DNA from 3 places in the Photobacterium sp. DNB22_13_2 genome. Region 2 is predicted to be linked to each of the others. Evidence: riboswitches for the same ligand, from Rfam matches in the RefSeq annotation. Region 2 holds a riboswitch; each other region holds the start of a gene.
The links. Region 2 has a riboswitch for thiamine pyrophosphate ahead of thiB (thiamine ABC transporter substrate binding subunit). Riboswitches for the same ligand answer to the same signal wherever they lie in the genome.
Positions count from the first base shown of each region.

Region 1: it holds a riboswitch for thiamine pyrophosphate, as region 2 does, so the genes downstream of both, thiC (phosphomethylpyrimidine synthase ThiC) here and thiB (thiamine ABC transporter substrate binding subunit) in region 2, are expected to answer to the same signal.
Region 3: it holds a riboswitch for thiamine pyrophosphate, as region 2 does, so the genes downstream of both, thiD (bifunctional hydroxymethylpyrimidine kinase/phosphomethylpyrimidine kinase) here and thiB (thiamine ABC transporter substrate binding subunit) in region 2, are expected to answer to the same signal.

Region 1 is NZ_JBNNXU010000040.1:16,573-19,838, reverse strand. It holds fluoride riboswitch at 115-178, shown strand; gene ACVA58_RS27410 (voltage-gated chloride channel family protein) at 262-1,629, shown strand; TPP riboswitch at 1,740-1,837, shown strand; gene thiC (phosphomethylpyrimidine synthase ThiC) at 1,957-3,266, shown strand, end outside.
Region 2 is NZ_JBNNXU010000017.1:45,516-48,781, forward strand. It holds gene thiP (thiamine/thiamine pyrophosphate ABC transporter permease ThiP) at 1-1,000, opposite strand, end outside; gene thiB (thiamine ABC transporter substrate binding subunit) at 1,038-2,018, opposite strand; TPP riboswitch at 2,128-2,227, opposite strand; gene ACVA58_RS20595 (DUF547 domain-containing protein) at 2,336-3,118, opposite strand.
Region 3 is NZ_JBNNXU010000004.1:164,119-167,384, forward strand. It holds gene ACVA58_RS08265 (hypothetical protein) at 1-197, opposite strand, end outside; gene ACVA58_RS08270 (PhnA domain-containing protein) at 451-1,023, shown strand; TPP riboswitch at 1,222-1,320, shown strand; gene thiD (bifunctional hydroxymethylpyrimidine kinase/phosphomethylpyrimidine kinase) at 1,382-2,209, shown strand; gene ACVA58_RS08280 (ABC transporter ATP-binding protein) at 2,230-3,000, shown strand; partial or broken gene ACVA58_RS08285 (ABC transporter permease) at 3,113-3,266, shown strand, end outside.

The DNA.
Region 1 (3,266 bases), on a different contig from region 2:
CTACATTAATACCCTCAGAACAAATACAGGCACGTTTGCCATATATAACTGGATATTATTACTTGTTGTTTGTGGGGATAAGCGATAGCATTTATCCCTTGTCATCGCTTTAAGACGCTGACGGGTGATGGAGTTCCACCTTTAACCGCTCAACCGAGATAATGACTCCTGCTGTAGTAGGATAGATCCGTCTATGGTGGGGCTTTTTATTTGCCATAGCATCTATCCTTGAGAGTAATCCGAGATAAAGATAGATATGGTATGGCGCATCCATTAAGTTCAAATCCTAAAATTTTCGTCCAAATCCTCCGTTGGACGCTTCTCATTATTCCCGTTGCCGTTATCGTCGGCTCGCTGAATGCCTTTTTCCTGTGGATCCTCAGTGTTGCTACTGCAACTCGAATTGATCATTCATGGCTCATTTACTTTTTGCCGTTGGCTGGCCTGGTGATTGTTTACTGCTACCGAAATTTGGGGAAGAACTCCGAGGGTGGTAACAACCTCATCATGGATGAGATTCACGAACCCGGTGCAGGTATTCCAGCCCGTATGGCACCTTTAGTATTGGTAACAACCGTACTAACTCACTTGTTTGGTGGCTCGGCTGGCCGTGAGGGGACGGCCGTGCAAATTGGTGGTGCATCTACTCACTGGTTAGCACGTAAGTTTAAGCTAAATGAGTCTGATACTCGCCTTATTCTGATTGCTGGAGTAGCAGCTGGCTTTGGTGCAGTATTTGGTACCCCGTTGACAGGTGCTATCTTTGCCCTTGAGGTACTGGCGATAGGCCGCTTGCGTTATGATGCGATAATTCCAGCCTTGTTCGCTGCGATTTTGGCTGATGTGGTTTGCTCTGCTTGGGGCGTGCACCATACTCACTACCGAATTGATTTTCTTGAAACCATCACCTTGTTTGAGCATGCGGTCAAAGTGGACCTGTGGATGATCGCCAAGATTGTTGTTGCAGCGGTAGCATTTGGATTGGCGGGGTATTTGTTCGGTGAGCTAACCCATGCCTTCAAAGATATCTTAAAGGCGACTCTTAAAAACCCGTATTTGATTGTGGTGGTTGGTGGTTTAATTGTTATTGGTGCTGTGCAGCTAATTGGTAACTATGACTATATCGGTCTGGGTGTTTACTCAAGCCGAGAAGGTGGTGTCAGTATCTTAACTGCTTTCCAGGAGGGGGGGGCCGAATGGTATAGCTGGTTAATCAAGCTGTTGTTGACTGCAATCACCCTTGCTGCTGGTTATAAGGGCGGCGAGGTCACACCGCTGTTCTTCGTTGGTGCAACCCTGGGTAATACTATGGCTTGGGTGCTCGGTGCCCCAGTTGACTTGTTTGCCGCTCTTGGCTTCCTGGCGGTATTTGCCGCTGCAACTAATACACCACTTGCCTGTACCATTATGGGGGTGGAGTTATTCGGTGCCGATCACATGCTGTATTTCGCAATAGCTTGCTATACCGCATATTTCTTCAGTGGCCACACTGGGATCTATTCATCGCAGCGAGTGGCGGTACCTAAGCTGCTTGATCTGGATGGCGCACCGAAGATCACCCATAAGCTGGGTGAGTTGAGAGAAACTCATTCTTCATTGCTTAAGTCACTTGTGAAGCGCTTCAAATAATTTTGTGAGGGCGTAGTGTGTTATGCAAAGGTAACAATGTTTTTGCCAATTAAGTATTAATTTTGTGGGTTCTACCTTGCCGTGGCTGAACCCCTTCCATATACTGCTAATTCAACTTGTCGGAGTGCCATTTGGCTGAGACCGCATTGCGGGATCCGTAGAACCTGATCAGGCTAATACCTGCGAAGGGAACAAGAGAGACTCTTCTGTATCACTGTATTCACAGTGACAGTATCAGACGAAACTATACACCCTACGTATAGCCTCTTGTTTACGCACCCATCCGCCAAGCAACTTCCCCTTTTATGGATAAAAAAGGAAATTGCTATGTCGAATCGCAAACAAGCGAGACTGGAAGCGAAACAATTTATCGATTCACTGACCACCCAGGCTTACCCTAGCTCTCGGAAAGTCTATGTTACCGGTAGCCGCGAAGATATCCGTGTACCCATGCGTGAAATCAACTTGGCCGATAGCCTAGTTGGTGGTACCAAAGACGATCCCGTTTTTGAGCCCAATGAAGCAATCCGTGTTTATGACACTTCGGGCTTTTATACCGATCCGGATCAACCGGCTGATATCTATGTCGGCCTGCCTAAACTGCGTGAGTCATGGATTGAGGAGCGGGGAGATACCGAGTACCTTGATGAGTTAAGCTCGCAATATTCCAAGGCTCGCTTGGCCGATGACACGCTTGATGAGCTGCGCTTTGAACAGCAGGCTCGTATCCGTCGCGCCAAGGCTGGGGCTAATGTCACTCAATTACACTATGCCCGTCAGGGGATCATTACGCCCGAAATGGAATTTATCGCCATTCGTGAGAACATGGGGCGAGCAAGATATCGCGATGAAGCGCTAAACCAACAGCACCTAGGCATGGCCTTTGGGGCAAATCTTCCTGAAGAAATCACATCTGAATTTGTCCGCCGTGAAGTTGCCGAAGGCCGGGCTATCATCCCTTGTAATATAAATCACCCTGAATCTGAACCGATGATCATTGGCCGTAATTTTTTGGTCAAGGTGAATGCCAATATCGGCAATTCGTCGGTTAGCTCTTCTATCGAAGAAGAGGTTGAGAAATTAGTGTGGTCTACTCGTTGGGGAGGCGACACGGTGATGGATCTCTCAACAGGCCGAAATATTCACGAAACTCGCGAGTGGATCATTCGCAACAGCCCGGTTCCGATTGGCACCGTGCCTATGTATCAGGCGCTGGAAAAGGTGAACGGCATTGCTGAGGACCTTAACTGGGAGGTGTTCCGCGATACCCTACTTGAACAAGCGGAGCAGGGCGTTGACTACTTTACTATCCATGCTGGTGTCTTGTTGCGCTATGTCCCAATGACGGCCAAAAGGGTCACCGGTATTGTCTCGCGCGGCGGTTCGATCATGGCCAAATGGTGTTTGGCTCATCATCAGGAAAGCTTCTTGTATGAACACTTCCGCGAAATATGTGAAATCTGTGCCCAGTACGATATTGCCCTGTCATTGGGGGATGGCTTGCGTCCGGGGTCGGTGGCTGACGCCAACGATGAGGCACAGTTTAGCGAGTTGCGTACCTTGGGGGCGCTGACCAAGATCGCATGGGAATACGATGTCCAGGTAATGATCGAAGGCCCGGGCCATGTGCCGATGCA
Region 2 (3,266 bases):
ATGCCAGTACGCTGGCAATACTGGCTATTTGCAGTGAGTGTTGTACCGCCAGCCAGAGTCCCGGGCTGCTCAGGGCATCGAGGGTCTGGCGATTAAGTCCGGCAAGTATAACGGATAACAGCGGGGGCAATACCAGCAGCAGAGCCAACCCTATCCAGCATCCATCCCAGCAGCGGCTGGCAAGGCTATCAAATTGACTTTGGCGCGGGTTGGTGACGGATTGGCTGGAGGTCGCCAGTGGCTTGGCAAAGCGCTGGCTCATTAATACCAAGCTGCAGCACAGTAACATTTGCCACAAGGCCAAGATGGCACCGCCAGCTAAATCAAAGTCATAACGCAGGGCTTGGTAAATAGCCAGCTCAATGGTCGTTGCTTTGGGGCCGCCACCCAGCGCCATAATGACAGCAAAACTGGTAAAGCACAGCATGAACACCAGACCGATGGCATGGGGCAGCTGCTGGCGTAGTCTTGGCCAAGCGATAAAACGGAAGGTTTGCCAGCTGGACATCCCGAGGTGGGTGGACAGCTGGTGCTGCTCAAACGGGATCCCCTCAAGGCTTTGGACAAACAGTCGGGTCGCCAGTGGTAGGTTGAGAAACACATGCGCCAACAATATTCCCTGAAGGCCATAGAGCGAGAAGCTTCTCTGCCACCCTAGTTGAGTCAGTGCGCTGGCCAGTAATCCATTGTTTCCGTAGATCGCCAACAAGCCGAATACTGCGACCAGTACAGGCAGTACCAAGGTCATGGCAAAGATCCGCATCAGTAGGGCTTTGCCAGGGAATTGCCGGCGTGACAGGGCATAGGCAACGGGAATAGCAGGCACAATACTCAGCAGTGTCGAGAGCAGGGCTTGGGTAAAGGAGAAACCGGTAATATGCCGTAGGTATGGATCATTCCATAGTGCGGCAATATCAAGATCGCTGGCTTCATTGATCAAGGCGGCAAGAGCCCCGACCACGAGAAAGAGAATGAGCCCGGCAGTCATGAGACCGGGCATCAGTTGGGTGGTACGTGCGTTCAAAAGTGAGTGCCTACTACTTGGTCAGTGCTTGTTGCCACTCGCGTACCCAGCTTCTGCGCTGTTTGGCAACCTCTTGGGCAGAAAACTCCAACGCCTTTACGGGTAGGGTTAGCACTTTGAATTCAGCGGGCTGCGCGACATTCGTCACCGGGTACATCCAGTTACCCGTCGGGATCACGGATTGGAACTCTGGGGTCAGGATAAAGGCTAGGAACTGATCGGCCAGCGCCTGGTTAGGGCTGCTTTTTAGTTTGGCGGCAACCTCCACTTGCATGTAATGCCCTTCGCTGAAGTCGGCTGCTTTGTACTTACCATCCTGCTCGGCAATCAGGTGATAGGCCGGCGAGGTGGTGTACGATAGCACCATGTCGGACTCCCCCTTGAGGAACATACTGTAGGCTTCAGACCAGCCTTTGGTGACCGTGACTGTTTTCTGGGCCAGTTGCTGCCAAGCGTCAGAGGCTTTATCGCCATAGACCGATTTCATCCACAGCATCAGGCCCTGCCCTGGTGTTGAGGTACGCGGATCTTGGTAGATGATGCTCAAATCATCACGGTTGACCAACTCATCCAAACTCTTGGGTGGATTTGCCAGTTTAGTGCTGTCATAGACAAAGGCGAAATAGCCGTAGTCATAGGGAACAAAGGTGGTGTCGTTCCATCCGTTAGGTAGGGTAATTTCGCTGGTATCAACCTGGTGCTCTGTCAGCAGCCCGGTATTCTTGGCTTCGGCAATCAGGTTGTTATCAAGGCCAAGCAGTACATCGGCTTTGGTGCGCTTACCTTCAAGGCGGACACGGTTGAGGATGGACACCCCGTCATCAAGTGCGACAAATTCCAAATTACACTCGCACTGTGCCTCAAAGGCTTTTTCGATCGCCGGTCCCGGTCCCCAGTCTGAGGCGAATGAGCTGTAGGTGTAAACCGTCAGGGTATTGTCCGCGGCCAGTGCCGGAGCGGCAGCCAAGGTAAGAAGAGGGAGTAATTTTTTCACTATGCGCTCCTGATGCTCTTGCGTCCGGCAAGAGGAATAATAATCGTATGAGCGGCACAGGGTTGAGCATAAGGCTGGCATCATGCCAGCCCCGCGGGATAACAAGGCATACCGTATTGAACTCAATTCCTACGCCAGCATTAACTGGATCAGGTTCTGTGGGTTTTGCCTTAGCAATCTCAGCGACAAGCGCTCCCCAATGAGAACGCTTGTTATTGTAATGTGCTGAGGTACGGGTTGCCAGCAGGAACGCTCTTTTATGCCCAAATCATGTAATAAGATTTGGAATGAGTGTGGGGGCCAGAGAAAAGCTCTAACTACTTGGCATCATTGAGCAACCAGTTGTAGTCATAACTGATCTTATTAAGGGTGATCTGCGGCCCTTGTCGGTATTGGTTAATGTGCTTTTGGAGTTGGGACTGGCTACCAAAGTCACTGCCATACCAGTCATAAATTGAAGAAAGTGTGGTTTTTCCGCTTTGCGGGTTGACGCCTTTACGGCTGTTGATAAAGCGTACGGCTGACTTCTCCAACAGGCGTTCGTTGTTGTTGGCAGTGAATGCTTCTGATTGGAGGTCAGGGCAACCCAAGCTGGCGCAGTTGACCACATAGTGGATACGCGGGTCACGCCAGATAGGCCGTAAGATACGGTGCTCGATATCATTGAGCGAGAGAGTCTTTCCGTTGATGGTTAGCACTTGCTCATCCCATGGCCCAAAGTTGAAGAAGCCTCCCAGTTTGGTGATCGACGAGATGGGGTAGTTATCGAGGATAAGCTTGACCGTTTGGGCATTGTAGAGGTTTACCCAGTAGGCAAATTGTTCGTTGCGGTTTAGTTGGTGCGGATCGAGCTTGGTAAGATCACGCAGGTAGCGGTCCAGTTCATACTTGTCGCTGTCAGTAACCCGGCCATAGCGGAACAAGGTTTGGTTAGGCTGGACGACAAGGTATTTATCGAGCAGACGCTGCCAGCGGCGGTGATCAACCGTTTGTGAGTTGCTGGTGGCATATTGCTGCCAGTAGGGCCATAAATTGGCCTTGGGCGCCGAAATGGCACTGGCCGATAGCAAGAGAAATAGCAGACTGACAATAAAACGCATAGGGGATCCTCAGTGAAGCATCACTGTCTAAAGTGGTAACAAGATACTTGGGTATCATTAGCTTAGACGACCCGGTAGGGAATGATTTTATTGCAAAAAAGACAAAATAAAACGCCCCTAGCACAGGCTTGGGGCGTCATTTTTTACC
Region 3 (3,266 bases), on a different contig from region 2:
CCTGCAGGAAACTCATCAGGCAATGTAATCGGGTATTCGTTCTCAATACGATCAATACTGGTGTAACCTTGCGCTCCACCAACATCAGCGCCGGTAACCGCAAAGACTTCCGCATTTCCCGACACGGTATTGACCACATCGTCATCATCACACCCAATAAGTGCTAAAGCCGAAAGTAAAAAAAGTGCCTTCTTCATATATATTCCTATAATTTTTCTATAACTACTTGTTTAGGCACTTTGATCTTAGTCTCAATTCAACAATACTCCCCACAATTCTGTTGCAATATTTTTACTTAAGCCTTAAATCAGGCTGTTTTTTAAACGTATGTTAATGAGGGTATTGTGATCTTGATCTTGATTCCTTTCCTTCTCAAAATTAAATGGCATAATAAACAGAATAGTTACCTGTATGGTAGCTAACACCATTACACTTCCTTGGAATTTTCCTATGAGCATTGAATCGATCGTTAAAGAGCGCTCTGGCGCTAAATGTGAACTGTGTAGTTCAGAAGACAACCTGAGCGTTTATGAAGTACCTGCGTCTCCTGATCAAACAGCAGGTAGCTGTGTGATGGTATGTGGTACTTGCCGTACAGAAATCGAAGATGCTGAAGCTCTGGACCAGAACCACTGGCGTTGTCTAAACGACAGCATGTGGAGCCAAGAACCAGCGGTTCAGGTAATGGCTTACCGCTTGCTAAAACGTCTTTCTTCAGAAACTTGGGCACAAGATTTGCTCGATATGTTGTATATGGAAGAAGACATGATCGAATGGGCAGAGAAAGGCATTGCACTTGCTGAGCTTGATGCGATTAAGACTGTTGATGTAAACGGCACTGCTCTACAGGCAGGTGACAATGTAACTATCATTAAAGATCTGCCAGTAAAAGGCTCTAACCTTGTGATCAAGCAAGGTACCGCTGTACGTGGTATCCGCCTGACTGACAACCCTCTGCATGTTTCCGGTAAAGCAGCGGGCACCAATATGGTTATTATTGCTGCATACTGTAAAAAGATGTAATTAAACTGGCAGCCACACACACCGTGGCTGCCAATTCATTTCTCTTCTGTATTTTTCTTCATCCATCACCTCATTTTATTCCTAACATGTTTGCCCTACTTTAAAAAACATGTTTAGATTAGTCACATCTTCAGGCATTTAAGCTCGAAAACCTTTTTTCAGGTCAATATTCAATATTGACTAGATAAGTAATATTTTGTCCGTTAGTCGGGGAGCGCCGAGCGCTGAGACCACGTAGTGGGACCCGTTGAACCTGATCCATTTAATAATGGCGTAGGGAACTAGCTGTACTGCCCTATCTCGCACCCCGCAAAGGTTCGATGGCATTGGCTACCTTACGTCTTTGATAGAGGTAACTATGCCAATTTCTTCAAACACTCCTATTACCCTTACTATTGCTGGCTCTGACAGTGGCGGTGGTGCAGGCATTCAAGCCGATATCAAGGCGATCTCAGCAACCGGTGGTTATGCCTGTTCTGTTATCACAGCCCTTACAGCACAAAATACCCAGGGTGTTACTGGGATTCTAGGCATTGACCCAGCATTTGTAGAACAACAGCTCGATGCCGTATTTACAGACCTAGATGTAAAGGCCGTTAAGATTGGCATGTTAAGTGATGCAAACATCATTCGCATGGTCGCCAAGAAACTGCGCCAATACCAGCCAACATTCTTGGTTATTGATCCCGTCATGGTGGCGACTAGTGGTGACCTTTTGCTTGAGCAAGATGCCATCTCAACGCTCAAATTAGAGCTACTTCCCCTTGCTGATGTGATTACACCAAACCTCCCTGAAGCTGCAGCCTTAATCGGCTCTACGCTTCCAGAAACCGAACAGCAAATGTCTGAAATGATCACTGCTTTACGTGAAATTGGCTCACGTTCCATTCTGCTTAAAGGTGGCCACCTAGAAAAAGATGACTTCAGTACGGATTTACTCATCCTTGAAAATGACGTTATTCGCATGAGCACACCACGAATTGCAACCCGCAATACCCACGGTACTGGGTGTACACTTTCGGCGGCTACGGCCTCCTTCCTTGCCCAAGAATACCCGCTAGAAGACGCGGTTCGACATGCCAAAAGCTATATCACTAAGGCTATCGCTCATGCAGATGAGCTGCAAATCGGCTCAGGACATGGTCCGGTAAACCATTTTTTTTCCGGCCACTTTAAGCCTGAGTAATAATGGAAGCTGTAAACAAAATGAATAACACTCTTAGTGCTGACAAAGCCGTGGGGATGACTATCACTATTGAGCAGCTAACGCTTCGATATAATGATGCAGAGCATCCATTGTTCAAACAGCTAGATGTGACGCTACCAGCAAGAAAATGGACATGCCTGCTTGGTAAAAGTGGCTGCGGTAAAACCACCCTGCTTCGTCACCTTGCCGGTTTACTCGAAGATAATGTGGTCTGGAATGGCAGTATCACGACCAGCAATGCATTACCACTTGGTGGCAATCTGGCCTATATGGCACAGCAAGATCTTCTCTTGCCATGGCTCAATGTTATCGATAATGTTTGCCTGAGTGCACGCTTTGGTTCATCAAAAAACATCGACAAGCAAAAGGCATTATCACTGCTAGATGCGGTAGGACTAGCAGATCAGGCAGATTCCATGCCCAGTCAACTGTCTGGTGGTATGCGTCAACGTGTGGCACTTGCCCGTACCTTGATGCAAGACAAACCAATAGTCCTAATGGATGAGCCTTTCTCTGCACTAGATGCGGTAACGCGGCATAAATTACAGTCATTGTCTGCAACCCTGCTTGCAGATAAAACAGTCTTGTTGATCACCCATGATCCCCAAGAAGCACTGCGGCTTGGCCATCATATTTACATGATGGCTGGCTCTCCAGCATCAATTAAACCATTACCCGTTCCATTAAATACGCCACCTCGCCAATTTGATGGTGAGCTTGCAGCCCTCCAGCAAGGTATTATCAACGAACTGGAGAATGACTATGTCTGATCAATCCATGTCGGCCAAATTGAGCAATCCCTTACTTGAACATCAGACAGCGAATCCACAAGCAGGGAAAGGCGCTACGTCATTGGCCTCGCAGCATCTACTCCGCTTCGTTATTAGTGTGTCTATCATCTTGGGCTTATGGCAAGCCAGCGTAGTTGTTTTCGAGCTTCCATCATTTATCCTGCCAGGGCCTATTGCTGTTCTGACCAAGCTAATAGAGCGTGCAGATGTTCTATGGCACCATACGCTAGTAACTGGGACTGAAG